DNA from 4 places in the Streptosporangium roseum DSM 43021 genome. Region 1 is predicted to be linked to each of the others. Evidence: riboswitches for the same ligand, from Rfam matches in the RefSeq annotation. Region 1 holds a riboswitch; each other region holds the start of a gene.

Evidence for each region. A riboswitch is a leader RNA that binds a small molecule or an ion and turns the genes downstream of it on or off. The one in region 1 is predicted to bind cyclic di-AMP.
Region 2: another riboswitch for cyclic di-AMP. It lies ahead of SROS_RS13035 (C40 family peptidase); the one in region 1 lies ahead of SROS_RS54155 (C40 family peptidase).
Region 3: another riboswitch for cyclic di-AMP. It lies ahead of SROS_RS16045 (CHAP domain-containing protein); the one in region 1 lies ahead of SROS_RS54155 (C40 family peptidase).
Region 4: another riboswitch for cyclic di-AMP. It lies ahead of SROS_RS51850 (C40 family peptidase); the one in region 1 lies ahead of SROS_RS54155 (C40 family peptidase).

The regions. Positions count from the first base shown of each region.
Region 1 is NC_013595.1:10,091,691-10,098,854, forward strand. It holds gene SROS_RS44170 (ATP-dependent Clp protease ATP-binding subunit) at 1-813, opposite strand, end outside; gene SROS_RS44175 (histone-like nucleoid-structuring protein Lsr2) at 1,079-1,411, opposite strand; gene SROS_RS50555 (hypothetical protein) at 2,070-2,417, opposite strand; gene SROS_RS46765 (RDD family protein) at 2,729-4,072, opposite strand; gene SROS_RS44185 (amino-acid N-acetyltransferase) at 4,313-4,822, opposite strand; cyclic di-AMP (ydaO/yuaA leader) riboswitch at 5,308-5,457, shown strand; gene SROS_RS54155 (C40 family peptidase) at 5,550-6,515, shown strand; gene SROS_RS44195 (LuxR C-terminal-related transcriptional regulator) at 6,721-6,921, opposite strand; gene SROS_RS46770 (TetR/AcrR family transcriptional regulator) at 7,140-7,164, shown strand, end outside.
Region 2 is NC_013595.1:2,925,343-2,932,506, forward strand. It holds gene SROS_RS13015 (LemA family protein) at 1-366, opposite strand, end outside; gene SROS_RS13020 (AAA family ATPase) at 813-1,397, opposite strand; gene SROS_RS13025 (TetR/AcrR family transcriptional regulator) at 1,835-2,494, shown strand; gene SROS_RS13030 (hypothetical protein) at 2,776-3,039, shown strand; gene SROS_RS49495 (hypothetical protein) at 3,113-3,337, opposite strand; cyclic di-AMP (ydaO/yuaA leader) riboswitch at 3,338-3,496, shown strand; gene SROS_RS13035 (C40 family peptidase) at 3,603-4,091, shown strand; gene SROS_RS13040 (hypothetical protein) at 4,169-4,954, shown strand; gene SROS_RS13045 (M48 family metallopeptidase) at 5,070-6,347, shown strand; gene SROS_RS13050 (glycosyltransferase family 4 protein) at 6,344-7,164, shown strand, end outside.
Region 3 is NC_013595.1:3,601,544-3,608,707, forward strand. It holds gene SROS_RS16030 (carbohydrate ABC transporter permease) at 1-268, opposite strand, end outside; gene SROS_RS16035 (carbohydrate ABC transporter permease) at 265-1,242, opposite strand; gene SROS_RS16040 (ABC transporter substrate-binding protein) at 1,324-2,676, opposite strand; gene SROS_RS16045 (CHAP domain-containing protein) at 3,253-3,957, opposite strand; cyclic di-AMP (ydaO/yuaA leader) riboswitch at 3,978-4,117, opposite strand; gene SROS_RS16050 (TetR/AcrR family transcriptional regulator) at 4,489-5,067, opposite strand; gene SROS_RS16055 (oxidoreductase) at 5,083-5,955, opposite strand; gene SROS_RS16060 (hypothetical protein) at 6,121-7,164, shown strand, end outside.
Region 4 is NC_013595.1:8,850,683-8,857,846, reverse strand. It holds gene serA (phosphoglycerate dehydrogenase) at 1-306, shown strand, start outside; gene SROS_RS54095 (hypothetical protein) at 611-733, shown strand; gene SROS_RS38795 (MFS transporter) at 837-2,360, opposite strand; gene SROS_RS38790 (TetR/AcrR family transcriptional regulator) at 2,531-3,280, shown strand; gene SROS_RS51850 (C40 family peptidase) at 3,339-3,971, opposite strand; cyclic di-AMP (ydaO/yuaA leader) riboswitch at 3,959-4,175, opposite strand; gene SROS_RS38780 (3-isopropylmalate dehydrogenase) at 4,333-5,379, shown strand; gene SROS_RS38775 (branched-chain amino acid aminotransferase) at 5,552-6,646, shown strand; gene SROS_RS46565 (Uma2 family endonuclease) at 6,704-7,164, opposite strand, start outside.

The DNA of each region.
Region 1 (7,164 bases):
CTCCTTGAGGACCTTCTTCAGGCGCTCCTCGAAGTCACCGCGGTAGCGGGAGCCCGCCACCAGCGCGCCCAGGTCCAGGGTGTAGAGCTGCTTGTCCTTGAGCGTCTCCGGGACCTCGCCCTTGACGATCTTCTGGGACAGCCCTTCGACGACGGCGGTCTTGCCGACACCGGGCTCACCCACCAGGACGGGGTTGTTCTTGGTCCTCCTGGAGAGGACCTGCATGACCCGCTCGATCTCCTTCTCCCGGCCGATGACCGGGTCGAGCTTGCCCTCACGGGCGGCCTGCGTCAGGTTGCGGCCGAACTGGTCCAGCACAAGGGAGGTCGACGGCGCGGCCTCCTGCGGGCCGCCCGCGGCGGCCGGCTCCTTGCCCTGGTAGCCGTGGAGCAACTGGATGACCTGCTGCCGCACGCGGTTGAGATCCGCGCCCAGCTTCACCAGCACCTGGGCGGCGACGCCCTCGCCCTCACGGATGAGGCCGAGCAGGATGTGCTCGGTGCCGATGTAGTTGTGTCCCAGCTGCAAGGCCTCGCGGAGCGACAGCTCAAGGACCTTCTTCGCGCGCGGGGTGAAGGGAATGTGCCCCGACGGCGCAGACTGTCCCTGGCCGATGATCTCCTCGACCTGCTGACGCACACCTTCAAGACTGATGCCGAGGCTCTCCAGAGCCTTGGCGGCAACGCCTTCACCTTCGTGGATCAGACCAAGAAGGATGTGCTCCGTACCGATGTAGTTGTGGTTGAGCATCCGGGCCTCTTCTTGAGCCAGGACGACAACCCGCCGTGCGCGGTCGGTGAACCTCTCGAACATCTCGTCGCTCCTCACAGAGCGGTCAGGCAGGTCCGGGATGTCCGGGCCCTGTCATCCCGCATGGTAGCCCCGACCCGGCGACCGCTCTATGCAGAAGACGTTCCCCGAGAGCAGGGCGTTCACCCTCCATCCAACTACTTACAGGGGGTGGGATGTTCCCGATACGCCGCAAGCGAACGACGTTTATCGGCCACTCAAACGCGTCATGCGGTCATGGCCGCCACCGGACCCCACCGTGGCCGCCATAACCGCATGATTCAACGATCTAGTGAGCCGCTTCGTACTGCTCGACGATCTTGGAGGCGATTCGACCGCGCTCGCTGACATTAAGGCCGTGCGACTTCGCCCATGCCCGGATGTCGGCGCTCTTCTCCCGCGTCAGTGCCCGGGCGCCACCTGCACGGCGGCGACGAGGGGCCAGCGCGCCGGAACGGCGAGCACTCTGCACGAAAGGCGACAGGGAGTCGCGGAGCTTCTTCGCGTTTACGTCACTCAGGTCAATCTCATAGCTGGTGCCGTCAATCGCGAAGGCGACAGTCTCATTGGCCTCGCCCCCATCGAGGTCGTCGATGAGAATCTCCTGGATCTGCTTGGCCATCTACGCAATCCTTTCGCGGAGTATTGTTTCATTCGCTAGCTAAACATATACCCGCAATCGGAGAGCGGCAATTCCGGGAGCCCGGCGATTCTCGCCGGGAACCCAGACGGCGAGTGGATCAGCTGTTCTGCGACTCAGCCCGATCCCGCCGTTTTGCCGGACGGCGGCCGGCGGCTTCACTACGAAGAAGCTTGACCACTCCGTAGATGAAGGCCCCGCCGACGACCGCTGGAGGTATCAACGCGGACAATACGTCGCTCATTCGTCCTCGCTCCGTACCGGGGATGACATTCTGGGGACCATGGAATTTTTGGCGGCGGCATCCCCGGCCGCGCCGGGGGCTCGCTCGATCACTCTGGATCCACCCACACATGACCATAGCGTCACCGTCGAGCAGCGCACGTCACCGGGGCGGCCATGTCGGCCCTTCACTACCTTAATGCTTCTCTCCAGCCGTCTTACCGGTTGCACTCCGTAAAGCTGCTCGGAAAAAACCGACAGAGCGATCACGCGATGATCAACTTTGCCGGAAAACCAATGCCGCTCCGGGTCCCGGAACCCCGCGCCCCCGCCATCCGGCCGCGAAGCCCCTGCTCAAAGAGCCTGTGGACAAGGACGAACGGACTTACCCCGGAGCCGAGGACCGCTTCCCCGAGCTTCACCACGGAATGCCCGCCGTGATGAGAACACCCGGTTGGAGAGCTGCCCGCTTCATCGGGCCGGCGGCTCGCGGCGCAACACCATCGTAGGGAACAAGGCGGATCTTCATCGCTTTCTTACCAAGAGTACGTCCGCCTCCGGCATGCGGGACATAGTCGTAGCCCGTATAACCACCAAACGCGATCAGGCGTGCCAACAACCCCGGCAACACCGCGGAGCCCGGCCCCGGATCGGCGAGAACGCCTTCGCCCACCGGACGGATGGCCCGGAAGGCGGCGTAGAAGGCGGGCCGAGAAGACGGGTGCGGAAGGCGCGCGTAGAAGGAGAGAATCCGGTAGAGCGTCACGGAGACGGAACCGCCGGCGATGACGGCGGGCGGGCGCTCCCGCCATTCGGCCGCCGGTCCGGGAACTCTCGGCGGCGGCGACCGGCCGCCCATTGGCCTCTCATAGCCTCTCGCGGGCGATGGGGGCGCCGGTTGACCGGGATTGTCGGCGGCGGGGCCCGGGGAGGCTGCCATAACGTTCCTCCCGGCGGCGCGTATGGGTTTGCGCTTCCATCGCACTGCGGCCGAACACCGTTACGACGCCTGTTTTTCTCACCCGCGCATGAAATCGGGACCGGCGGTTCATCCCGCCGGCCCCGATATTCACGGAACTACTTGGTCTTGACGACGACCGTCCCGGCCACCTTGTCGTGCAGAGCCTGCTGCAGGGGCTTGTCCCACAACGGCCACAGCACGTCCACCAGCAGGAAAATGCCCACCACGAAATTCACCAGCAGGCCGAGCCAGCCCAGGAGGCCGGCGAACGCGTTGATGATGTAGGAGCCGAACAGCACGAGGGCCCGCTTGGCCGCGCTGCCCGTGTCGATGCCGCCGGCGAGCTGGCCACCCAGCCGGACGACCCTGATGCCCATGATCTGCTTGCCGAGCGTGGTGCCGTTGCGCCCCAGCATGAAGATCTCGTAGCCGATGAGGGCCAGAGCGATGATGAGCGAGCTCACCAGCGTCGAGAGGGCGGCGCTGCCGCTGACGGCGTAGGTTGCCGGATCGAACGACGGCGCGAACGGCAGCGAGACCACGAAGCCGAGGATGCCCGCGGGGATGCCGACGATCAGGAGGTCGATGATGCGGGCCACCAGACGCTGCCACCACTCCGCGAGCGGCGCGGGCACACCCGGGGGCATCGCGCCCTGCGGCGCGTACCCCTGGCCGTAGGCGGGGACCTGCTGGCCGTAGGCCTGCTGCTGGCCGTACGCCTGCTGCTGGCCGTACGCCTGCTGCTGACCGTAGGCCTGCTGCTGGCCGTAGCCCGGCTGGGAGGGCTGGCCGTAGGGGGACTGCTCCTGGGAGGGCTGCTGGCCGTAGGCCGGCTGCTGCCCGTAGGCGCCGGTCCCCTGCTGACCGTAACCCTGCTGCTGGCCGTAACCCGGCTGGGAGGCCTGCTGCCCGTAGGGCGACTGCTCCTGGGAAGGCTGCTGACCGTAAGGCGACTGCTCCTGGGAAGGCTGGCCGTAGGGGGACTGCTCCTGGGAGGGCTGCTGGCCGTAGGCCGGCTGCTGCCCGTAGGCGCCGGTCCCCTGCTGACCGTAGCCCTGCTGCTGCCCGTAACCCGGCTGGGAGGCCTGCTGGCCGTAGGGGGACTGCTCCTGGGAGGGCTGCTGGCCGTAGGCCGGCTGCTGCCCGTAGGCGCCGGTCCCCTGCTGACCGTAGCCCTGCTGCTGCCCGTAACCCGGCTGCTGGCCGTAGCCCGGCTGGGAGGCCTGCTGCCCGTAAGGCGACTGCTCTTGGGAAGGCTGGCCGTAGGGGGACTGCTCCTGGGAGGGCTGCTGGCCGTAGGCCGGCTGCTGCCCGTAGGCGCCGGTCCCCTGCTGACCGTAGCCCTGCTGCTGCCCGTAACCCGGCTGCTGGCCGTACCCCTGCTGCCCGTAACCGGGCTGGGTCTGGCCCGGACCGGTGTGCGGCTGTGAGGTCTCCGATCGATATCCCACAATTGTCATGTCAGGGTCATGTTCGCCAGGGGCTCGACCCGCATTGTGCTGTCCGTACTCTGGCTGCCCCGACGGTGTGCGATCGCGGTCGGGATCATCCTGATACGGCGGCTGTCCGGTGCTCACCGCGTCACCTCACTACTTCGACGGCGCATGTGGCATACGTGAGACTCACATGCTTGCTGCAGCACAAGGTATCGACATAGGTATCAACAGTCATCTTTCTGATCGGTAACCGTCAAGGTCACGTCAGTCGCGATCCCGGGTCAGGTGGAGCAGCATTCGGGTGTTTCCCAAGGTGTTCGGCTTGACGTGCTCCAGGTCGAGGAACTCCGCGACGCCCTCGTCATATGAGGCGAGAAGTTCGGCGTAGACCTCCGGTGCGACGGGCGTGCCCTGGATCTCACGGAAGCCGTGCCGGGCGAAGAAGCCGACCTCGAAAGTGAGGCAGAAGACCCGCCGGAGCCCGAGCCCGCCGGCGGTGCGGATGAGCTCCGAGACGATCCGGTGGCCGATGCCCAGCCCTCGGCAGGCGGGGTCGACGGCGACGGTGCGGATCTCGGCGAGGTCCTCCCAGAGCACGTGCAGCGCCCCGCAGCCCACGACGGCGCCCGCCCGCTCGGCCACCCAGAATTCCTGGATGTCCTCGTACAGGGTGACCGTGGCCTTCTCCAGAAGGCGCGGGCCGGCTCCCCCGTAGGTGTCGACGAGCCGCCGGATGGCGCGCACGTCCGGAGTGCGGGCGCGCCGTACCGTGATCTCGGCCGCGGCCTCCGCCGCGTCCGCCGGGCGGTCCCGCGGGTCCCGTTCCGCGTCCACGTCTCCGCCCCCGGCCACTGCGCGTCGTCCCGCGATCTCGGTGTCGCGAACGGCCGGGGTGGGGGAATGCTCCGCAACCTGCTCCATAACCGATCAGCGTACGTCCTCGGCACGCGCGAATTACGGCTCACCCTTAACTCACGCCCCACGGCCAACAGATGACAGATGGTAGTCACGCCATGACGCTGGGCCGCGGGCGCCGGTGACGGGCCAAAACTCGCCTTTCGCATGGTCCTGGAGCTGCGAAGACCTCCACCTCCCCTTGACCGAGAGCACATAAAACCAGCGTAATGCACATGTTGATCATGGAGATGTGTGATCTTCTTGTGACATTCCGGTTGTGAAAGCTCTACCGAGTTTGTAGTTCTGGTTGAGCATGAACCTCCAATTGCACTAATGTCCGTGCTCGATGTCAGCGACGTTAAAGCGCTGAACCGCCGAATCCCCGGACCCGGGGAACCGGGGACCCACCCTTTAGTCCCCTGGGGTGAATCCGAGGTGCCCCCGCACCCTCGGTAGGGCTACCTCCGGCCCGAACCCGTCAGCTAACCCGGTAGGCGGCCGAGAGAGGAGCCTGTTGGTGAAGCGCACGCGTGACCGTGGGGGGAAAAACACGGGCAGACATGCCCGCCGTCGAGAACACGCCCCGCGTGGACTCACCCGCCGGATGGCGCTCATCGGACTGGCCTTCGCCTCCCTGACCCTCGGCACCCCTGTCGTCGCGGCCACCGCCGACCCGAAGCCCAGCCTTCCGGAGCTGGCCAAGCAGGTCGAGAAGCTGCACACCGACATCGAAACGCTCACCGAGCAGTACAACGGCGAGCGCGTCAAGCTCAAGCAGGCGCAGCGCGCCGCCGCGAGCGCCAAGAAGACCCTCGCCGTCAGCGAGTCCGAGCTGGCGTCCCGGCGCGCCAAGGCCACCCTCCTCGCGCAGAGCTCCTACATGTCGGGAGGTCTGGGCGCCGCCATGGTCTTCAGCCAGCCGACCGATCCCGACACCTTCCTCGACCAGGCCACCACGAACTACGCCCTCCAGCAGCAGCAGAGCGAGGAGGTCGCCCAGGTCGCCCGGGCGATCGAGGCCGCCGAGCGGGCGCAGGCCAGCGCCAAGGCCCGGACCACCGAGGTCAAGGACCTCCTGTCGGAGATCGGCACCAAGCGCACCAAGATCGAAGGGCTCGTCGACAAGGTCGAGAGCGACCTGTTCAGCGAGGTGCGCAGCCGGGCCAAGTCCAACAGCCGGGGCAGCCGGGTGAAGATCAGCGTGCCGATCGTCGGCAGCGGCAAGGCCGCCGAGGCCGCCCGCTGGGCACTCTCCCAGCAGCTCAAGCCGTATGTCTGGGGCGCCGAGGGCCCCAACTCCTTCGACTGCTCCGGCCTGGTCATGTGGGCCTACCAGAAGGTCGGCATCAGCCTGCCGCACTACACCGGTGACCAGTGGACCGCGGGCACCCACATCTCCAGGGACGAGCTGCGCCCCGGTGACCTCGTCTTCTTCTACAACGACCTGCACCACGTCGGCATCTACATCGGCGCCGGCCTGATGGTCCACGCGCCCCGGACCGGCGACGTCATCCACATCGCCTCGATCGACAACCGGCCCTTCGCCGGTGGCGTGCGGGTCGCGGACTGAACCGGAGGGCGAAGGCCCGCCCGATCAGACGGGCGGACCGTCCGGTCAGACGGGCGAAGGTCCGCCCGACCAGACCGGACGGTGGACCGTCCGATCGGATCGGAGTGCGACGGACCACGCGGCCACGACAGACCGCGGACCACCCGATCCGGTCGGACCGCGGCGGAGCGCGCGACCAGGACAGACCGGGCGACGGACCCCGCGGCTAGATCAGGCGGCGGCGAGCCGCCCAGGCCACGGCTTCGATCGCCGTGGCGACGCCGATGCGGTCGCAGATTCCGCGGAGCCTGCGCCGGACGGTCCGGCCGCTGATGTCGAGGCGACGACCCACCCGGTCCACGGTGACGCCCTTGGCAAGCTCTGCCAGGAGCACGAGATCTTCGTCACTGAGACCGATCTCGCCCATGCCCAGGAGGCTGTCGCCGCGACGGGAATCCACTTCTGGATATGCCATCTAGAGTCGCTCCCCCCGCACTGGAACTCAGGCGTGAGTATGTTGGATATCAATGTCGCCCGTCAGGAACGGTAAACGCCTTGTTCAAAGGTCGTCAAGTTCCCCTCTTCATAGAGGCGGCGAGCGCTATTGACATAGCGGGCGCTACGTGAAGTACTCATGATATGTCGGTGCCTTTGCGGTTAAGTCGCGGCC
Region 2 (7,164 bases), 3.2 Mb from region 1:
GATGAAGTTCTGGTCGGCCTTCAGGCCGGGAAGGGATTCGGCCACCTCGAACAGCTTTCGCAGCGCCCCGGACAGCGTGTTCTCGGCGGTCGCCCGCTCGGCACGGGTCTGGGCGCTGATCGCCTGGGCGCGCGTGGCGAGCACCGCTTCCAGGGCCTGCCGCTCGTGGGCGGCGTGGCCCTTCACGGTCTCCACCAGGTCGGGGACGAGCTCGTGACGGTGCTTGAGCTGCACGTCGATCCGGGCCCAGGCGTCGTCCACCGCGCTGCGCTTGCGGACCAGGCCGTTGTAGGTCGAGACGATGAGCAGGACGAGGAGCAGCACGAGGACCAGGGCGAGAAAGACGAGAACGGCCTGAGTGACCAAGGGAGCCTCCCGGGGAGAGTGGCGGCGTGCGCGGACCCGGTCCGCCGCGCGGTGACCATCTGACCCCGGACCCCTTGCACCTCGCCTGCAGAAGCATTTCGCGCCCGAGGCCGGTTCGTGCCCGAGGTTGGTTCGTGCCCGTCGTCGGTTCGTGCCCGAGGTCGGTTCGCGCCCGTCGTGTCCGGTCATGAAGGCGGCCGCCTCGTGGCCGAGGCCGGCGAAGGCTCCGCCGAGGCCGGTGACGTGCCCAAGGGTGGAGGTGACGTGCCTGGGGAAGGAGGGAGGTGACGTGTCCGGGTGGTGGAGGTGACGTGCCCGGCGTGGTGGAGACGAGCGCGCCGTCCGGGGGCGGCTCGATTTCGCCGTCCGGTTTCCCCCCGCGGGCTCGTCCGCCGGAGCGGATGGCCGTACAGGGGCGTCTGCCGGAGCGGATGGCCCGCGCCGGGTCACCTGTCGAAGTGGATGGCCTGGAGGAGATCCGCGGAGGCTCGGCCCAGGACGGTGACGCTGGAGGCCGGGGGGAGGGTACCGGTGCGGGCGTGGGCGACGAGCACGCGCCAGCGGCGGCAATGGCGCGCGAAGGTGGCGTCGGCCACGACCCTGCCGCGGGCGCGCTGGCCCGCACGGGCGGTCTGGGGATCCACGTCGAGCATGATGAGGTGGAACTCGCCGCCCGAGCGGCGGGCGAGCCAGGCGAAGCCGTACAGCATGTGAGGCCACGTCCCCCGGTTGTGGGCGACGACGGAGCGGCCGTCCGCCACGGCTCGGGCGATGCGCCAGACGTGGGTGGCGTGCACGATCGGGGTGCGGATCCGCTTGGGCGCCGAGGCGAGGCGGCGAGCCCACAGGTTGCGGGACTGCCGTGAGTCGATCACTCGCACCGCGCTGATCGTCACCGGCCGGGTCTCGGTGCCCCGCAGCTGGTACAGCCGGTCCAGGAGGGTGCTCTTGCCCGCGCCGGGCAGTCCGGTGAGTATCACCAGCGACCCGGATGGATAGTGCAGAGTCTCGGCGGAGACCGGGGCGGCCAAGCGGCACCTCGCAGAACAGCGCGTAAGCGGACGGGTCAGGATAATCGCAATCGCGCGATTCCGGAAGCGCAGTGCCCGCCGGCCGCCTCGCCGAGGGTGCAGGCGGTGAGGCCGTGCCCGTGCGGGGGACGCCGTGGGCGGGCGGTGAGGCCGTGCCCGTGCGGGGGACGCCGTGGGCGGCCCCGTCCGTGGGCCAGGCGTGGGCGGTCCCCGGCCACGGTGACGCGGTACGGCTGCACTCCGGGGACGTCGCGGGCGCCTGTGCCCGTGGGCCAGGCGTTCTGTCCCGTGCGGGCGTTCTGTCCGTGAGGGGGGACACGCGGCCGGCCGCCGAACGCGGTGTGGCCGCGCTGGTGGTCGCGGGTGCGGGCAGGCGTCGGCGCTGCCGTGCCTCCCCGTTTTTCGATAGACATCGGTATGGTCAATATAACGATAGCGTGCTGAATGTGGTCAAGGATCAGGAGCCGAAAAGGCGCTACCAGTCCCGCCTCCGTGAGGACGGCACGCGGCGCACGCGCCAGGCGATCGTCGCGGCGGCCGGCGAGCTGTTCGTCGCGAACGGCTACGTGGCCACCTCCCTGGCCGACATCGCCGTCGCCGCCGGTGTCGCGCGCCCGACCGTCTTCGCCGCCTTCGGCTCCAAGCCGGCGCTGCTGCGCGAGGTGCTCGACCAGGCCCTCGCCGGTGACGACGCCCCCGTCCCGGTGGCCGACCGGCCGTGGTTCAAGCCCGTCTGGGACGCGACCACGCAGGCCGCCGTCCTCGACGCCTACGCGCAGGTGTGCGTGCTCATCGGGGGGCGCGCGGCGGCGCTCTTCGAGACCGTCCGCCGGGCCGCGGACGCGGCGCCCGAGGTGACCGAGCTGTGGGACACGCTGCAGGCCAACCGCCGCGCGGGGGCGCGCATGGTGGTCGAGCGCCTGCGGTCGACGGGGCCCTTGCGGCCGGGACTCGACGGGGAGCGGGCCGTCGACGTCATGTGGCTCCTCAACGACCCCGCCCATTACAGCGCCATGGTGCAGCGGTGCGACTGGCCCGCCGACTCCTTCCGCGACTGGCTGGCGGGCGTGATGCGGGACGCGCTGCTCCCTCGCTGAGAACGGCCGGGCGGTCGGCGCCCTCGTCCCCGGCGGCCATCTGTCCGTCGCCGAGTACGACCGGTACGGCCGCGTGGTGCGCGAGCTCACCGCGCACAACCGGGCGCCGGCACTCGGCAAGGACAGCTACCGTCTCGCCGAGCTCACCATCACCCGGTTCGACGCGCCCGAGCGCGCCGAGCTGCTGTCCACCCGCTCGATCTACGACGCCGCCGGGCGGCGCCAGGGTCGTCGGCAGGGAGGGGCCGGCCCGCCTGCAGCCCACCACCATCCACGGCGACGTGGGCACCGAGCTGGAGCCGGAGACCGGGACCGCGACGGTGCTCGACTACGACGAGTACGGCGTGGCGCGGTCGGAGATCCGGCGGTACGGCTGGCTGGGCGGCACGCGGAGCCCCGCGGAGACCCTCGACGGGACCGTCCGGCTGGGCGGCCGCCTGTACGATCCGGCGTTCGGCCGGTACCTCCAGCCCGGCGCGGTGCCCGCGGAGGCGGGCAACGCCTGCGAGTCCTGGTACGGCGACCCGGTGGGACGGAGGAATTGAAGATCGAATGCAGTGTGACGAATGTTACAGAAGTGACGGCCTTCGGATGATGATCATAATAATGTGACGAGGGTCATAAAAAAATAACGGAACCGCCTATCACGCAGGGATTACGGAACCGGGCGGGGTGCTTGTCGATCTCCATTTCCCTGGCATAGCTTTGCTGAAATTTGGTGATCGGAGTACCTTCTGGCGTCGCGGTGGCAAGCCATGTCGCCGCGCCGAATGCCTGCCCGAAGGTCAGGCATTCCGCAGAAAATCCAATTGGCCGCCGCTCCCCTGAGGGGTTGGACCCCATCGCGGCGGCCTGCCGAATCCGTGCAGCCAGGAGGCATGGAACCGGGGACCCAAGGGCCCTCAAGGTATGGCCAGGGGTGAATCGGCATATTTCATGCCGTAGGGCGACTTCCCCGCCCGAATCCGTCAGCTAACCCGGTAGGCATCAGTGGAAGCCCCAAGGAGAAATCCTGTCTACCACCCTGCGTAACCCCCGTCTGTCGCGCCTTGCCCGCCTTTCCCTCGGCGGTGCCGCACTCACCCTGACCGCCTCGTCCGGAGCGGTCGTGCTGGGATCCACGGCGGCACAGGCGACGACGGACATCGTGGTCGCGGTCCAGGCCAAGAGCACGGCGAAGGCCGAGAGTACGGCGAAGGCCAAGACCACCCGGACGAGCAAGGTCGCACGACAGAAGGTGAAGGCACACAAGGCCGTCTCGGCGGCCACGAAGCAGATCGGCGATCCGTACCGGTGGGGAGCCTCCGGCCCCGGCTCGTTCGACTGCTCCGGGCTCGTCCAGTACGCGTGGCGCAAGGCCGGCGTCTCCCTCCCCCGGATCACGCACAGCCAGTACCGCGCCGTCAGGAAGAAGGTCTCGTGGAGCAGCCTGCGCCCCGGTGACCTGATGTTCTTCTACGGCAAGGGCCACGTGGGCATGTATGTCGGCAAGGGCAAGATGGTCCACTCGCCGAGCAGCGGCAAGACGGTCCGGATCGTGAAGCTGAAGGGGTACTACAAGTCCTCCTTCGCCGGAGCGGTCCGTCCCGGCGGCTGACCCCGAGCGAATCGGCCCCGTCCATCCTCCGCGGATGGACGGGGCCGCTCCATGCCGGTCGAGTAACATCAGCTCATATGTCCGTCCGGAGAGGGCGCCGCGCCGTGCTCACCGGGATGCTGGCGCTGATGAGCGCCGGCCTGACCGCCGGGGCGGGGCCGCTCCCGCAGGATACGCGCGGCCTCTGGCCGGGGGCCGCGACCGTGGTCCGCGGGGAGCACTCCGTCGTGATCGGCCACCGCGTCCCGCTCGCCGATCTCCGCGATCTGGCGTCGAGGGCCGACCGTGCCCGCCGTACCGTCGGGCGGATCTGGGGACCGGTCCGGCCGGTGATCCTCTTTCCCGCCACCGACGCGGAGGCGGCGGCGCTCGCGGGTGCCGGGAGCACGGGAGGGCTGGCCGCGATGGCCACCGCCGACAGGGTGATCGTCCTTCCGTCGGGCTACGCGAGGCTCAGCGCGGCCGGCCGGGACGTGGTGATCACGCACGAGCTCACCCACGTGGCCACCGGCGCGACCCGCGGCGGCCGGGTGCCGATGTGGCTGTCGGAGGGGTTCGCCGACTACGTGGGATACCGCGACGCCGGGATCGGGGTCCGCGAGGCCGCCGCCGAGCTGGCAGCGGAGGTGCGCGCGGGCACCCTGCCCGCCCGGCTCCCCGGAGCCGCCGACTTCGCCCCCGGCGCCCCGCGGCTGGCGCAGGCCTACGAGGAGGCGTGGCTCGCCTGCCGCTACATCGCGGAGCGCTTCGGTGAGAAGGCGCTGGTGAGGCTCTACGGTAGCGATGTCGGCAGCGCGCTGGGCCTGTCGCGGGCGGAGCTCACCGCCGCCTGGCGTGACCACCTCCGGAGGGAACTGGGTTGACGCGGACCACGACGGACACGCCTCCGGTCTCCGGAGGGATCATCATGGCGCGGGCCACGGCGGGCACGCCTCCGGTCTCCCCGGGGCCTGCGACGCGCCTGCGGGGAGGGTCCCGATGACGACGACCACGGCGGAGGCGCTCCCGGGCATCCGGGTGGCGGGGTGGGCGCTGGCCGCCCTCGGCGCGGCCACGCTGGCGATCGTGGCGTTCACCACGCCCTGGCGGGCTCTGCCCGCCGCCGCCCCGTCCGTCCCGCCGGATCCGACCCGTGACTTCACCCCCGACCAGATCGCACGCTCCGAGGCCTTCGACGCCGCGGTCAGCGTGCCCGCCTACCTGTCGCTCGGCCTGACCCTGGTGGTGGCCGGGGTCCTGGTGAGCACCCCGCTGGGCGCGCGGCTGCTCGGCCGGTTGAGGGGGCCGTGGTGGCTGCGGGTGCTGCTGGGCATCCTCGTCCTGTCGGTGGCGGTGGAGATCCTCCGCTGGCCGCTGGGCATGTGGTCGGAGACCTACCTGCGCGAGTTCGGCCTGTCCACCCAGAACTGGCCGGCCTGGGCGGCCGACCGGGCCAAGAACATCGGCATCAGGACCGGGCTGACCGCGATCATGGTGCTCGCGGTGGTCGCGCTGGCGCGCCGCTACCGGCGCTGGTGGATCCCCGCCGCCGCCGGCGCGTTCGCGCTGACCGTGGCCGCCTCCTTCGCCTACCCCGTGCTGATCGAGCCGGTCTTCAACGACTTCACGCCGATGCCCGCCGGGCAGCTCCGCGACGACCTGCTCGGCATGGCCGCCCGCGACGGCGTGCCCGTCGAGGACGTCCTCGTCGCCGACGCCTCCCGACGGACCACCGCGCTCAACGCCTACGTCTCCGGCTTCGGCGCGACCCGCAGGATCGTGGTCTACGACACGCTGCTCAGGGCCCCCGCCGACGAGGTCGAGCTGGTGGTCGCGCACGAGCTGGGCCACGCCAAGGCCGGCGACGTGCTGTACGGCACGCTCGTCGGCGCCCTGGGCGCGGCCTGCGGGGCGTGCCTGCTCTACCTGGTGACGTCCTGGCGGCCCGTACGGCGGCGCACCGGGATCGCCTCGGTGGCCGACCCGAAGGCGGTGGGTCTGGTCATGGGGCTGCTGAGCCTGGCCACGGTCCTGTCCGGGCCGGCGCAGAACCTGGTCAGCAGGCACATCGAGGCCCGCGCCGACGCGCACGCGCTGGACCTGACCAGGGATCCGGCCGCGTTCGTGTCCATGCAGAGACGGCTGTCGGTCACCAACATCTCGGACCTGTCGCCGGACGCCTTCGAATACTTCCTCTACGTCTCCCACCCCACGGCGCCGCAGCGCATCTCCATGGCGCGCTCCTGGGCCCTGCTGAACGGCATGCGGGAGCCGTGAACCGCGCGCTGGTCGTCACCAACGACTTCCCGCCCCGGGCGGGCGGCATCCAGTCGTTCGTGCACGGTCTCGCCGCCGGCCGCCCGCCGGACTCGGTGGTCGTCTACGCCCCGCGGTGGCCCGGCTGCGAGGCGTTCGACGCGCGGCAGCCGTACCCGGTCGTGCGGCACCCCACCTCGCTGATGCTGCCCACCCGCGCGGTCGCCCGCCGGGCCGCGGAGCTGGTCGCCGAGTTCAAGTGCGACACCGTGGTGTTCGGGGCGGCGGCCCCGCTCGGGCTGCTCGCGCCCAGGATGCGGGCCGCCGGCGCGGACCGCATCGTCATGATCACCCACGGCCACGAGGCCTCCTGGGCGCAGGTCCCGCTGGCCCGCCGCCTGCTGGCCAGGATCGGCGGCCACGCCGACGTGGTCACCTACCTGGGGGAGTACACCAGGCAGCGGCTGGCCCGGGTGATCCCCGGCGGCAAGCTGGTACGGCTCGCGCCCGGCGTCGACACCGGCCTGTTCCGGCCGGAGGCCGGCGCCGGACAGGTCCGCGCGGCGCTGGGGCTGGGGGACCGGCCGGTCGTGGTCTGCCTGTCCCGGCTGGTGCCGCGCAAGGGGCAGGACGTCCTGCTGCGGGCCTGGCCCCAGGTGCTGCGGGCCGTACCGGACGGCGTGCTGCTGCTCGTCGGCGGCGGGCCGTACCGCAGGACCCTGGAGCGGCTGGCCCGGCCGATGGGCGGCTCGGTCAGGATCGCCGGGCCGGTGCCGTCGGCGGCGCTGCCCGCCTACCTCGCCGCCGGAGACGTGTTCGCCATGCCGTGCCGTACCCG
Region 3 (7,164 bases), 3.9 Mb from region 1:
CCGAGTTGGCCAGGCCGGTGAGGAAGTAGGCGTCCTCGGTGGCCAGCAGCCGCTCGACGTTCTCACCGAGGTGCCCGCCGGGCAGCATCGGCGGCGGGACGTCGATCGCCTCCTCGTTGGTCCGCGTGGCCATGATGAACATGTAGTAGATCGGGAAGGCCGACAGCACGAGGGCGACGGCGAGGACGACCTTCGTCAGCGGGCCGGCGTCCCAGATGCGGTTGCGGGCCTCCGGCTGCGCGGGGCGCCGGGTCTGGATCGCCGTCACTTGGAACCCCCGATACGGCGGGTGAAGGAGTAGTTGATGAGCGTGCCGATGAGGATCAGCGCGAACAGCAGCCAGGCGGCGGCCGAGGCGTAGCCGAAGTCGAAGTCGCGGAACGCCTCCTTGACGATGAACATCGCCACGGTCTGGTACTGGCCGGTGGCACCGCCGGCCATCGTCGGGTTGCCGTCGAACATGACCGGTTCGGTGAACAGCGTCAGGCCGCCGATGGTCGAGATGAACACCGTGAAGATGATCGTCGGGCGCAGCATCGGGATGGTGATCTGCCAGAACTGCCGCCGCGCCGTGGCGCCGTCGATGGCCGCGGCCTCGTAGAGGTCCTTGGGGATGGTCTGCATGGCGGCGAGCAGGATGATCGCGTTGTAGCCGGTCCAGCGCCAGTCGATCATCGTGGAGATCGCGATCCACGAGGACCACTTCTCGTTCTGCCAGTTGATCGCGTCGACGCCGAAGAGGCCGAGGAACCAGTTGATCATTCCGTAGTCGCGCCCGTAGAGCTGGGTGAAGACGACGGCGACGGCGACGACGGAGGTGATCAGCGGCAGCAGCACGCCGAGGCGGAAGAAGAGCCGGCCCCGGATGCGCTTGTTGAGCGCGTTGGCGAGGATCAGGGCGAGGACGAGCTGCGGGACCGTCGACATGACGAACATGCCGAGCGTGTTGATCACCGCGTTCCAGAAGGCCTCGTCGGTGATCAGGGAGACGTAGTTGTCGATCCCGACGAAGGTCTTGTCCCCGGCGAGCTCCCAGTCGTGCAGCGACACCCAGAGGGTGTAGCCGAGCGGGAAGACGCCGAAGACGGCGAAGAGCAGGAAGTAGGGGGAGACGAGGAAGTAGGGAGTCGCCCGGAGGTCGAACCTGGCGAGTCCGCCGCCGCCCCTTCCCGAGCCCCGGTGCCCGGACGGCCGGCGGGGGCCTGGCCGGGCCGGAGCCGGAGTGTCGACGTGCAGGGTCATGTCCAGCCTTTCAGCGATGGGCAGGCGACCGGCCCGGCGGCGGGGAGGCCGCCGCCGGGCCGGTGCGGATCGGGAAGGGGATCAGCCCGCTGCCTTGACGCCGGCCTCGAGGAACTTGGTCCAGGCCTGGTCGTAGGGGACCGAGCCCTGGTCCATGCCCTCCAGGACCTTCTCCACGGAGGTCTTCACCTGGGCGTGCTTCTCACCGAGGAAGGTGGGGAGCAGGTCCTTGACCGAGGCGCCGAAGATCTGGCCGGTGGGCGCGTCGTTGAAGAACGCGTTCTTCAGCTCGCTGACCGCCGGGTCCTGCTGCGCGGGGATGGAGCTCGGGAAGGCCGCGGCCTCCTGGAAGGCCAGGACGTGGCCCTCCTTGCCGGTGAGGTAGTTCAGGACCTCGGCGGCCTCCTTGGGGTGCTTGCTCTGCTTGGGCACCGCGAGGTAGGAGCCGCCCCAGTTGCCGGCGCCGCCGGGCACCGCCGCGACGTCCCACTTGCCCTTGTTGGAGTCACCGGCCGCGCCGGAGACCACGCCGAGCATCCAGGCCGGGCAGCCCATCGCGGCGAACCCGCCCTTCTTGATGGCGGCGTTCCACGGCGGGGTGAAGGAGGCGAGCTTGGCGGTCAGACCGGCCTCGCTGAAGCTCTTCACCGTGTCGAAGGAGGTCTTGATGGCCGGGTTGCTCTCGATGACGAGCTGGTTGTTCTTGTCGAAGTAGGAGACGTTGCCGTTCTTCGGCGCCTCCTGCGACAGGATCACGTTGTAGAGGGTGTTCGGGCCGTCGAGGAACTTGGGGTCGCTCTTGCCGGGGTTGGCGGCCTGGAACTTCTTGCCGACCTCCATGAAGGCGTTCCAGTCCGGCCAGAGCTTGCCGACCTCCTCGCGTTCGGTGGGCAGGCCGGCCTTCTTGAACAGGTCCGCGCGGTAGCACATGGTCATGCCGCCGATGTCGGTGCCCAGGGCGAACAGCTTGTTGTCGGCGTTGATGCCGTTGTCCCACTTCGCCGCGGGGAAGTCGGCCTTGCGGCTGTCCAGCCCGTACGCGGCGAGGTCGGTGAAGAACTGCGGACGGGCCTTCATGAGGCCCATCGCGCCCTCGTCCAGGGCGATGATGTCGGCCGCGCCGCTGCCGGCCTGCAGGCGCTGGAGCAGCTGGGGCAGGTAGACGTCCTCGAAACGGTCCGTCAGGTTCTGGTACTTGACCTGGATGTTCGGGTGCGCGGCGTTCCACGTCTCCACGGCCTTGTCGTAGCCGAAGTTCTCGCCGCCGCCGAAGGTGTGCACGGTGATGGTCACCGGCTCGGCGGCGGCCGGCGCGGAACTGCCGCCGGCCGCGGGCTTGGCGTCGTCACTCGAACCGCAGGAAGTGATCGCCAGGGCGGTGGCAGCCATGACCGCGACCGCGGCGAGCTTGCCCTGCCGCTTGTTGTTCAACATTCCGGACCCCTCTCAGGTGGTCGCCCGAATCGATGGGAGGTGACATCGCGGATCGGTCCCCGACAAACGCGATCGGCGATGGGGTGGTTCCTCAATGTGCTTTGGGAGCGCTCCCACGAAGAGTGGACGATAGGCAACCAGGACGTCAATATGCCGAAACTCAACCGTTACATCCGGGTCGCCGAGGGTGGACGAATGGACACACAGTTCGGCAAACCTCTCAGAGAGGTGTTTGGGAGCGCTCCCATCACACGGGGACACTCCGGGACATTCCGTACGGCGCGGCTGGCGCGGAGGAACGGTCGCGCTGGAGGGGGCCGAATTCCGGACGGCGGAAAGGAGGCCGGAAAGGCGCCGGAGGGAGACCTGCGCGAGAGGGGGACCGGAAGGGGGGAGAGGGGCCGGAACGGGGGAGAGGGGGCCGGAGCGGGGTGCGGGAGGCGGGAGAAGGGATGACCGGGAGGGGAGGAGGGGGCCGTTCGGGGAGGGCGGAACGCCGAAAGGGGTCCGGCTCGGTGAGCCGGACCCCTTTCGGCGATCGGTGCATCAGGTGGCCGGTGAACCGGCCGGTGTGAATCAGCCCGCGTAGACCGGGTAGCCGTAGCCGACGACCTGGGACTTGGGCCGGACGCGGTGCTCGACCTTGCCGTTTCCGGTGTTGCCCTCGATCGTGCTGATCGTGCCGTCGCCGTTGTCCTTCTTCACGAAGCCGACGTGGTCGATGCCGCTGATGCTCTTGCCGCCGTTCCAGTCGAAGTAGACGACGGCGCCGGGCTTGGCGGTGGTGCCCCAGTGCTTGTTGTCCTTGAACCACTTGGCGTGGGAGACGGTGTAGGCGTCCCAGCCCATGGTGGGCCGGATGCCGGCCTGCTCGCCGACCCAGGAGACGAACATCGCGCACCAGGGGGCGTTGGCGTAGGCTCGCGGGCTGCCGCCGTCACGGGCGACGGTCTCCTTGGCCCGGGGGGAGGCCACGTACCAGGACTGGAACTTGGTCCCGCCGCCCTGGGCGTTCTCGGAGATGCCGACCTGCTTGGCGGCGAGGTCCAGGACCTGCGCGGCCGTGACCTTGGGCAGGCGCTCGGCCTCGATCTGGAGAGGGGTCTTGTTCGCCTTGACGGGCTGGGCGACCTCTGCGGGGGCGGGGTTGAGGTGGCCCTGTCCGGGAGTGTCCGCCAGGGCGGAGGGGGCTGCTGCGAGGCCGCCACCGAGAGCGATGGAGGCGCCCAGAACGAGGTGGGTCAGGTGACGGGTCTTGGGGGTGAGGCGGTTCTTGGCCATGCGGGGGTGTGACTCCTTGCTTCGCTTCTCATTCCGCCTACCGGGTTAGCTGACGGGTTCGGGCTGGGAAGTGCCCTACGGCGCGCGGAGGCGCCGATTCACCCCAAGAACGGTTGGTTCCCCGGTTCCGCGAGATTCGCGGATTCGGCGGCCGTGATCACCGGGCGGAACGATCCGCTTGGATGAAGCACGGTCGGGCAATGTGTTGGCAATGCGTAGGACTGGTTAGACCTAGGCGTTCACCAGGAATGAGTAGAAGCTACGTGAACCGGACAAACGATTACAAGTCCGGCACATTGCTCTGACTTGGGAATACGCCCGAATCCGGGGGGAAGTCTTGGCCACGCTCAAGATCCCTCGCGACGCGTCCGGCGGCGGGCGCGGAGCCGGAAACGCCTGTGGGGCGGGCGTTTCCGGGCATCGGCGCCGGCGGGGAGCCGCCGGGCCGATCTCGCCCCGCCCCGCGGTTTCGCCATCATCGTAGATCTTTTGGCTTAACCCCGTTTTACCTGCGAAAACACCTGATTTTGATCAGGGAGTGGCGGTGGACCAGGCGCGGATCAGCGGCAGCAGCACCCGGTCGACCGTCTCCTCCGCGAAGGCGCCGTCCAGCGGCTCTCCGGTGATGAGGAGCCGGTGCCAGACCAGGGCCTCGGTGACCCTCCTGATCTCGCCGGGGTCGGCCCCGCCCGGCAGCTCGCCCCGCTCGCGGGCGCGGTCGAGGAGCGGGACGGTGCCGGTGATGTCGGGGCGCGGCACGTTCGCGCGCAGGGCGGCGGCCAGGCCGGGGGCGGTGAGCAGGGCGGGGACCAGCGCGAAGACCAGGCCGTGCTTCTGCTCCAGGGTCCGGCAGAATCCGGCCACCACCGCCACCAGGTCGCCGCGCATCGACCCCGTGTCGGGCGGCGGTGCGACGTCGATCTCCAGATGGTTGCAGACCAGGTCCACGACCAGGGCCTCCTTGCCCGGCCAGCGGCGGTAGATCGTGGCCTTGCTCGCGCTGGCGCGCCTGGCGATCTGGTCGACGGACATGCGGTCGAATCCGACCTCGGAGAGCAGTTCCATGGTCGCGTCGAGAATCGCCCGCTCTCGCCTGGGGTCGAGCCGCAAGATGCCTCCGGTGGGCTACGAGTGCTGTGTGATCGTCTCGAATCGTACGCCTGTGAGCTCCTCCGACGCCTCCCACAGCCGCCGGGCCACCGTCTCGTCCAGCGCCTTGGGCGAAGGGGTCAGGGTCTTCGGGCCGGGACCGATGAACCGGCCTCCGGTCACCTCGGGAGAGGTCGCGGCGTAGAGGGAGGGGATCGCGCCCCTGTCGGGAGACTGGAGCGCCAGCCGCATGAGAGCGCCGGCCGGCCGGGTGAGCACGCCCAGCTTCATGATGCCGGTGGCCGTCGCGCCGGGGTGGGTGGCCACGCTGAGCAGCCGGTCCCCCGCCCGGCGCTGCAGTTCCAGCGTGAACAGCAGGTTGGCCAGCTTCGATCTGCCGTAGGCCGAGAACCGTCCGTACCGGCGTTCGAGCCCCAGGTCGTCGAAGTCGATTCTGCCCAGGCTGTGCGCGTCGCTGGAGACCGTGACGACCCGGGCGCCCGGCCTGGCGAGCAGATGGGGCAGCAGCAGCCCGGTCAGCGCGAAGTGGCCCAGATGGTTGGTGCCGAACTGCATCTCGAAGCCGTCGGCGGTGGTCCGCCGGGGGATCATGCCAATTCCTGCATTGTTGACCAGTATGTCGATCGGCTCGTCGAAGGCGGCCGCGAAGCCCCGCACCGAGCCCAGATCGGCCAGATCCAGCACTCTCGGCTCGATCCGCGCGCCCGGCGTCTCCGCCCGGACCGCCTTCACCGCCGCCTCCCCCCTGGCGAGGTCGCGCGCGGTCACGATCACCCGGGCGCCGCGCCCGGCCAGCCGTGACGCGGTCGCGAGCCCGATGCCGCCGTTGGCGCCGGTGACCACCGCGGTGGAACCGGTCAGGTCGGGGATGTCGTCCGGAGTCCACATGGCCTGTCTCCTCTGAGGTGTGCGATCGGGATGTGTGCCGTAGTGTACGAAACCGTTCCGTACACCACGGTAGATCGTTCCGCGCCGGGTGCGCAAGTGGGCGTATTCGGGTGTTCACCCGCAGTTCCAGGACGTGTAAGACATCCGGGTTACGGTGAGGCGGTCGTGAACGGGTCATCGCCCGGCGTGGAGAACGGTCGAGACCACGCGCGGGAGCAGGGTTCGGCCGTCGCCTGGGTGGAGTCCCCGCTGCAGATGCTCTGCGCCGTGGAGGCCCACCACGCCGGACTGCTCGGCGCCCATGCCCGGGTGGTGCCCCGTGCCGGCCTGCGCCCGCTCGTCGTCACCGGCCGCGAGATCTCCCGGCTCGGCCTCCCCGGCGGCCTGGAACTGGCCACCCCCGAGCCCGGGATGCCCCGGCCCCGCCGGGGCACGACCTGGGTGGTCGGCGACGCCTTCTCCGGCAAGGTGCAGTCCGGCTGGCTGACCGCCCTGCCGGGACGCATCGTGATCGTCGACGACGGCCTGGCGACCATCAGGCTCCTGGAACTGCTCACCGGGCGGATCCGGACGCCGCTGCTGCGGGCCCGCGCCACGGCGAACCCGCTCAGGGCCGGGCTCAGGAGCGCGCTGGGAACGGCGGCCGGCCTGCGGCTGCGCGCCGCCGCCCGATCCGGCCGGCTGTCGATCTTCACGGCGCTGCCCGTCCCCGCCGAGCTGGCGCGGGCCGTACGGGACAGGGGCGCGGAGCTGGTCACCCACGACTTCGCCTGGCTGCGGTCACAGCCCCTGCGCAGGCCCCGCCCCGAGGAGCGCACCGTCGTGCTCGGCACCTCGCTGGTCCGCAACGGCCTGATCCACCGTGACCGCTACTTCACCTGGCTGGCCGGGCTCGGCTCGTCCGAGCCGGTCGCGTACTTCCCGCACCGCAGGGAGGACCCCCACGATCTCGCCCAGGTCGGGGAACAGCCCGGGATCACCGTCTACGACGGCGGGATCCCCGCCGAGATGACCCTGCGCGGACTCGCCGCCGAACAGCGGGTGCTGAGCCTGCCGTCCACCGCGGTCACCTCCCTGCGGGTCCTGCTCTCGGCCCGGGGCGTGACCGTGGAGACGGTCGACGTCCCCGAGGAGTGGTGGACCGCCCAGGCGGCGCCCTCACTCCGTTCCCACCTGTCGATGTTCGCCCATCACGACACTGGAGCTACA
Region 4 (7,164 bases), 1.2 Mb from region 1:
ACCCTGTCGGGCCCGCGCCAGATCACGAAGATCGTCGAGGTCAACGGCTACCAGATGGAGATCGAGCCGACCGACCACCTGTCGTTCTTCACCTACACCGACCGTCCCGGCATCGTCGGCGTCGTCGGCCGCATCCTCGGCGACCACGGCATCAACATCGCCTCGATGCAGGTGGCCCGTGACGTCAAGGGCGGCAAGGCCCTGATCGCGCTGACCGTCGACACCGGCATCCCGGCCGACGTGATCGACCAGATCGGCGCCGAGATCGGCGCCGACAGCGGCCGCTCGGTCGACCTGGCCGACTAGCCCGTCTCCACCGAACGGCTGCCGCCCCGTCGCCCGGGGCGGCAGCCGTTCGGCGTCTCAGCATGTGAGAAGTGTGTACGGCGGGCGAGACGGCATTCCTACGGGCGGGTAACCTGGCATGAAATGCGCCAGGTTCTCGTACTCATTACCTGCCGCGGCGGGGCCTGACAGGACAGGCCGGCAGCGCGCCGGCTGTACGTCGCCGTCGACGGTCCGCGACCCGGACCGTGACACTCGGGCCCGGTCCGGATCCGTGACCGGAATCCGGACCATCTCCCCTGCTCGCATGCGACCGAGATGAGAGATGAGAATCGCCATGTACGACATGTATCCCTGGAACCGTTCCGAAGAGACCGAGGACGAGGCCGCCGCCGCGCTCCAGACCGCGCTGGACCGTCGCGACAACGGGGGCGCTCCCACCCGCTGAGCCCCGTCCTGCGATCTCGCCGGAGCGAGGGTCGGCCGAACAGGTCCGTGATCACTTCCATGTCGATCGGGGCCGGGGTGAGGATCCGGTCGGCGATTTCCACTCAACGGCTCAGGGCCGGTGGCGTGCTCGCGGCGGCCTCCTCGGCCGGGCCGCTCCGCGCCGGGGAGGCCTTACGGTCACGCATGACGAGCAGGGCCAGCACGGCAGCGGCCAGCACGCCACAGGCGCCGGCCGCGAAGCTGACGGACATGCCGGTGGTGAAGGCGTCACGGGCGGCACCGGCCAGGCTCGCGTCGCCGGTGCGGGCGGCCACGGCGAGCGCGTCGCCGATCGAGTGGCGGGCCGCCTCGGGCGCCGCCGCGGGCATGGCCGCGGTGAAGCCGCCGGCCAGGACGCTGCCCAGGACGGCCACGCCCAGCGCGGCCCCGGCCTGCTGGACGGTGTCGTTGAGCGCGGACCCGACCCCGGCGTGCTCGTGCGGCACGGCTCCCATCAGCGCCGCGATGGCCGCCGGCTGCGCCAGGCCGCCTCCCGCGCCGAACAGGACCAGGGCGGTGGTCACCATCGCGGAGCCGTCGCCCGGCGAGAGGGTCGCCAGCAGGCCGAACCCGGCCGCCAGCACGATCAACCCGGCGACCGTCAGGGGCCGGTTGCCGATCTTCTGCCCCAGGGTGGCGCCGACGGCGTTGACCACGATCACGACCAGCGCCATCGGCGCCAGGGCCAGGCCGGCCTGGGTGGGCGAGTATCCGAGCACGAACTGCAGATACTGGGGAAGCGCCAGCAGCAGCCCGCCGTTGCCGACCTGCACCAGCATGAGGGACAGGCTGCCTCCGCTGAAGTTGCGGTCGCGGAAGAGGCCGAGCGGGACCATCGGGTACGGCGTGCGCAGCTCCCAGATCACGAATCCCGCCAGGCCGATCACTGCCACGGCGAGCGCGACCAGGGTGCCCGGGTGGGCCAGGCCGTGCTGCGGAAGCGCGATGACCGTCCAGACCAGGGCGGACAGGCCGGCCATGGACAGGATCGCGCCGAGCGGGTCGGCCCTGCGCCAGGGTCCTCTGGACTCCGGCATCCACGCGATGGCGGCGGTGACCGCCACGATCACGACCGGAACGTTGATCAGGAACACCGAGCCCCACCAGAAGTGGGAGATGAGCGCGCCGCCCACGACCGGGCCGCCGACCACGCCGACCATGAGCACCGCGCTCCAGATCGACATCGCCCTGCGCCGTTCGGCGTCGTCGAACACGGTGATGAGGATCGACAGCGTGCTCGGCATGACCAGGGCGCCGCCGACTCCCATCAGGACGCGGCCCGCGATCAGCTGTCCCGGGCCGGCGGCATAGGTGGCCAGCAGCGAGGCGGCTCCGAAGATCACAAGGCCGATGATCATTACGCGCCGCCGGCCGTACCGGTCCGACAGGCTGCCCGCGGTGAGCAGCAGACCGGCGAAGACCAGGATGTATCCGTCGATGATCCACTGAATGTCCTGGGTGCTCGCCCCCAGGTCCTCGGTGAGCGGCGGGATCGCCACGGTGAGCACGGCGTTGTCGACGACCAGCGCCAATGTGCTGAGGCAGAGCACGGCGAGGATGAGCCAGCGCCGGGGGTGACGATCCATCACTCCTCCTTCTTGTACGGCGTTCGGGATTGATGAACACCGTACAGTTAAAACTGCACAGTGTTCAACCCCTGGACGCTGTGCAAGGAGGGGCTTCGCTCGACATGTTGCTTGAACGCTGTACATTCACGCGTACGACGTGCAATTCCGTCCGACCAAAGGAGGCCCGCATGTCAGCCGACGAATCGCCGCTCCCCTCGGTGTGGACCCGGCCGCGCAGGCAACGGCGCGAACAGCCGGCGCTGAGCCGGGAGCAGATCGTGTCCGAGGCCCTCAAGCTGCTCGACGGCGAGGGGATCGACGCCCTGAGCATGCGGCGCCTCGGTGGCCGGCTGGGCGCCGTGGCCACCGCGATCTACTGGCACGTGGCCAACAAGGACGAGCTGATCGAACTGGTCGTGGACGAGGTCTACAGCGAAATGCGGGTGCCGGACGTCGAAGATCCGGCCGACTGGCGGGCGGCCGCCGTCGGCTGCGCCCGCAGCATGCGGTCGGTGATCCTCCGCCATCCCTGGATGGTCTCCGTGCTCGACGAGGTGGGGCTGGCCTACCTGGGGCCGAACATGATGCGGCAGTCCGACCGCATGCTCGCCGTGTTCGAGGCGGCGGGCTTCGCGCTGAGAGAGGCCGACCAGGCCGTGCAGACGGTTGCCGCGTACGTCCTGGGGACGGCGACCAGCGAAGCCGCGATGCTCACGAAGCTCGCCGGTGGCGCCCGGAGCGAGCGGGACGTGGTGGAGGACCTGTGGCCGGCCGCCGAGGCGGCCGCGCTGGCGTATCCGAGGCTGCGGGAGCTGTACGCGACCTACCGGGGCGAGGACCCGGAGAAGAACCGGGAGGAGACCTTCGCCTACGGGCTCGAGCGAGTCCTCGACGGCCTCCAGGCCCGCCTCGGCCCGGCGGGCGGTTCCGCCGGCTGAGGGGCCCCGGGGGCGCCACGGGTGGAGCGGCCCGCGGCGTCCCCGGGGCCCCCGGTGCTCAGGCGGTGGCCTCGAGCATCGTGGGGGCGGGTTCGGCCGCGCGCTTGGCCTGCTCGACGGAGAGCTTGACGCCCGCGGGGTCGGGGCGGACGCCGCCGACGAAGCTGCTGCGGCGCCAGGCGTTGAGCTTCTCCTCCTTGACCACGTCGCCGCTCTGCGGGGCGTGCACCATGTAGCCGGGCTTGCTGATCATGCCGACATGGCCGAGGCCGTGGAAGAAGACCAGGTCGCCGGGCTTGAGGTTCTTCCAGGCGATCTTCTTGGAGAACGCGCGGTACTGGTCGGCGGCGACGCGGGGCAGCTTGATCCCGGCGGCGCCGTAGGCGCGGAGCATCAGGCCGGAGCAGTCGAAGCCGCCGCGGCCGGTGCCGCCCCAGACGTACGGGGTGCCGCGCTGGGCCATGGCCCACTTCAGGGCCTTCTTCCAAGCGGGCTTGGGGGCCTGCTCGGCGAGGATCTCCTTGAGCTTGGGGCCGGTGAGCGTCGTGGCCTCAGGCGAGGGGGCGGGGGAGGGGGCGGGGGCGGGAGTGTCGGCCTGCGCGAGGGACGGGGTCGCGAACACGGTGGTGCCGGCGACGAGAAGGGTCAGGACGCGGGGGTAAATCTTGCCGGACAGGATGGTTCCTTCCATAAGGCCGGCCGGGTTAGCTGTCGGGCTCGGGCGTGGAGGCCGCCCTACAGCGCGGGAAGCGCTGATTCGCCCCAAGGGATCCCGTTGAAGGCGGCCCAGGGCATGGCTCCGCCGTGCGAAGCGAGATGTCCTGGACGGCCGTGGATCCCAGATGGTGGTTCCCCGGCTCCGCGCAGGCCGAAAGGGGGACGGCCGGTGCGGATTAGGCGTCGGTTCGAATGGAGAGGACCATAACCAAAGTTAACGAAAGGGTCAATACGTCGCAAAACCGGACAAAGCGATCACGCGTCCCGGACGCGCTGAAATGTCCGATGGGTGAGATCGGTGTTCGATTACCGAGACGGACCGGTAAGGTGCCTGCATGGATTCGCGCAACATTCGCCTGGCAGTCATCCCCGGGGACGGGATCGGAGTCGAGGTCGTCACCGAGGCCCTGAAGGTCCTCGAAGCGGTCGGCACGAAGGTGGAGACCACCACCTACGACCTCGGCGCCAAGCGGTATCACAAGACCGGTGAGACCCTTCCCGACGCGGTCCTGGACGAGCTGCGCGGATACGACGCGATCCTGCTCGGTGCGATCGGCGACCCCAGCGTGCCCCCGGGCATCCTGGAGCGCGACCTGCTGCTCAAGCTCCGCTTCGAGCTCGACCACTACGTGAACCTCCGCCCGGTCAAGCTCTTCCCCGGCGTCGAGACCCCGTTGGGCAAGGCCCGTCCCGAGGACATCGACATGATCGTCGTCCGCGAGGGCACCGAGAGCCTCTACGCGGGAGCCGGTGGCGTGCTGCGCCGGGGCACCCCGCACGAGGTCGCCACGCAGGAGTCGCTGAACACCGCCTTCGGCGTCGAGCGGGTCGTCCGCTACGCCTTCGACAAGGCGCTCAGCCGGCCGCGCAAGAAGCTGACGCTGGTCCACAAGACCAACGTGCTCACCTACGCCGGTGACCTCTGGGCCCGCACCTTCGACCGGGTCAGCCTGGAATACCCCGACGTCACGACCGACTACTGCCACGTCGACGCCGCCTCGATGTTCTTCGTCACACAGCCGGAGCGCTTCGACGTGATCGTCACCGACAACCTCTTCGGCGACATCATCACCGACATCGGCGCCGCCGTCGCCGGCGGCATCGGCCTGGCGGCCAGCGGCAACGTCAACCCCGACCGCACCGCGCCGAGCATGTTCGAGCCGGTCCACGGCAGCGCCCCCGACATCGCGGGGCAGGGCAAGGCCGACCCGACCGCGACGATCTTGTCGGTCGCCATGCTCCTGGACCACCTCGGCCTGACCGCCGAGGCCGCCAAGGTCGAGCAGGCCGTGGCCGACGACCTCGTCGAGCGGCTGACCGGCTGGGCCGGCCGGACCACCCACGAGATCGGCGACGACATCACCGCCCGAGTAACCGGCTGACCAAGCCGCCTCCCCGATCCCAGACGCGCCCGGCGGCTCATGTGAGCCGCCGGGCGCGTCTTCGTTTACCCCGGCAGTGCCGGGTTTCGACATGGATGCAGTAGTTTCCCGTTACCCGGTCCATCGCAGAATGGACTCACGGGCAGACCGCCACAAGAGAAGGATCTCCGTCATGACCACCGCTCAGAAGCTCAGCTTCGACGTGCAGCTCTCCGACCACGCTCGCACCGCAGCCGAGCGTGAGCGGGTACTGGCGGATCCCGGATTCGGGCAGACCTTCACCGATCACATGATCTCGATCGACTACACCGAGGGGGAGGGCTGGCACGACGCGCGGCTCATGCCGTACGGCCCGCTGAGCCTGGATCCGGCGACGGCGGTCTTCCACTACGCGCAGGAGCTCTTCGAGGGCCTGAAGGCCTACCGCCAGGAGGGCGGCGCGATCGCGTCTTTCCGCCCCTACGCCAACGCCGCCCGGTTCAACCTGTCGGCGGCGCGGATGGCCATGCCGGAGCTGCCCGAGGAGACGTTCGTCGAGTCGCTGGAGCTCCTCGTCCAGACCGACCGCGAGTGGGTCCCCACGACCCCGGGCCACAGCCTCTACCTGCGTCCCTTCATGATCGCCACGCAGCCCGCCCTCGGCGTCAACTACCCTTCCCGGACCTACCGCTACATGGTGATCGCCTCCCCGGCGGCCGCCTACTTCGGCGCGGGCAGGCCCGTCTCGGTCTGGCTGTCCACCGAATACACCCGCGCCGCCCCCGGTGGCACCGGCTTCGCCAAGTGCGGCGGCAACTACGCGGCGGCCTTCGTCGCCCAGCGCCAGGCCGTCGAGCAGGGCTGTGACCAGGTGGTCTGGCTCGACGCGAGCGAGCACCGCTACGTCGAGGAGATGGGCGGGATGAACCTGTTCTTCGTCTACGGCGACCGCCTGCTCACTCCGGCCCTCACCGGCACGCTCCTGCCCGGCATCACCCGCGACTCGATCCTCTCCCTCGCCTCCGACCTGGGCCTGACCGCTGAGGAGGGGCGCCTGTCGATCGAGGAGTGGCAGTCGGGCGCCGAGTCCGGCGAGCTCACCGAGGTCTTCGCCTGCGGCACCGCGGCGGTCGTGACCCCGGTCGGCTCGGTCAAGGGCGCCGACCGCGCCTGGACGATCGGCGACGGCACCCAGGGCCCCGTCACCTCCAGGATCCGCGAGGAACTGGTCGGCATCCAGTACGGCTCCCGCCCCGACGCGCACAGCTGGGTCCACAAGATCTGCTGACCCGGACACGAGAAGAGCCCGGCCTCCCACCTGGCCGGGCTCTCCTCGCGGGAAGTCCTACGTCCCGGGCAGACCGTCGGTGTCGATGGTCAAGTTCCACGGCTCCGGCAGGTCGAGAGAGCCGCCGAGCTTGACGATGACCTCTCGCTGGTACCCCTTCTGGCTGGGGCGGCTGAGGAGCCGCACCTGCTCGTCGAAGGCGTCGACGACGAGATAGAGCGGCACGCCCGCCTGTGCGCAGCCCTGCGGCTTGATGACGTGATCGTCGTTGCTGCTGCTCGGGGAGACCACCTCCACCACGAGTAGGGTGACGTCGCCGTAGACCTCGTTCTTGTCCCACATCCTGGGATTGGGTGGCACGACGGTGAGATCAGGGCGGTATCGATCGGCCTGTGGGCCCAGGTGGAGCTTGATGTCGGGCCAGATCTTCCAGCCCCGCTCGGTCACGATGCCGACGAGCTGGGTGATGAGCCAGAAGACGATGTCGTTGTGGCTGTCGGTTGGCAACTCCCTCACCA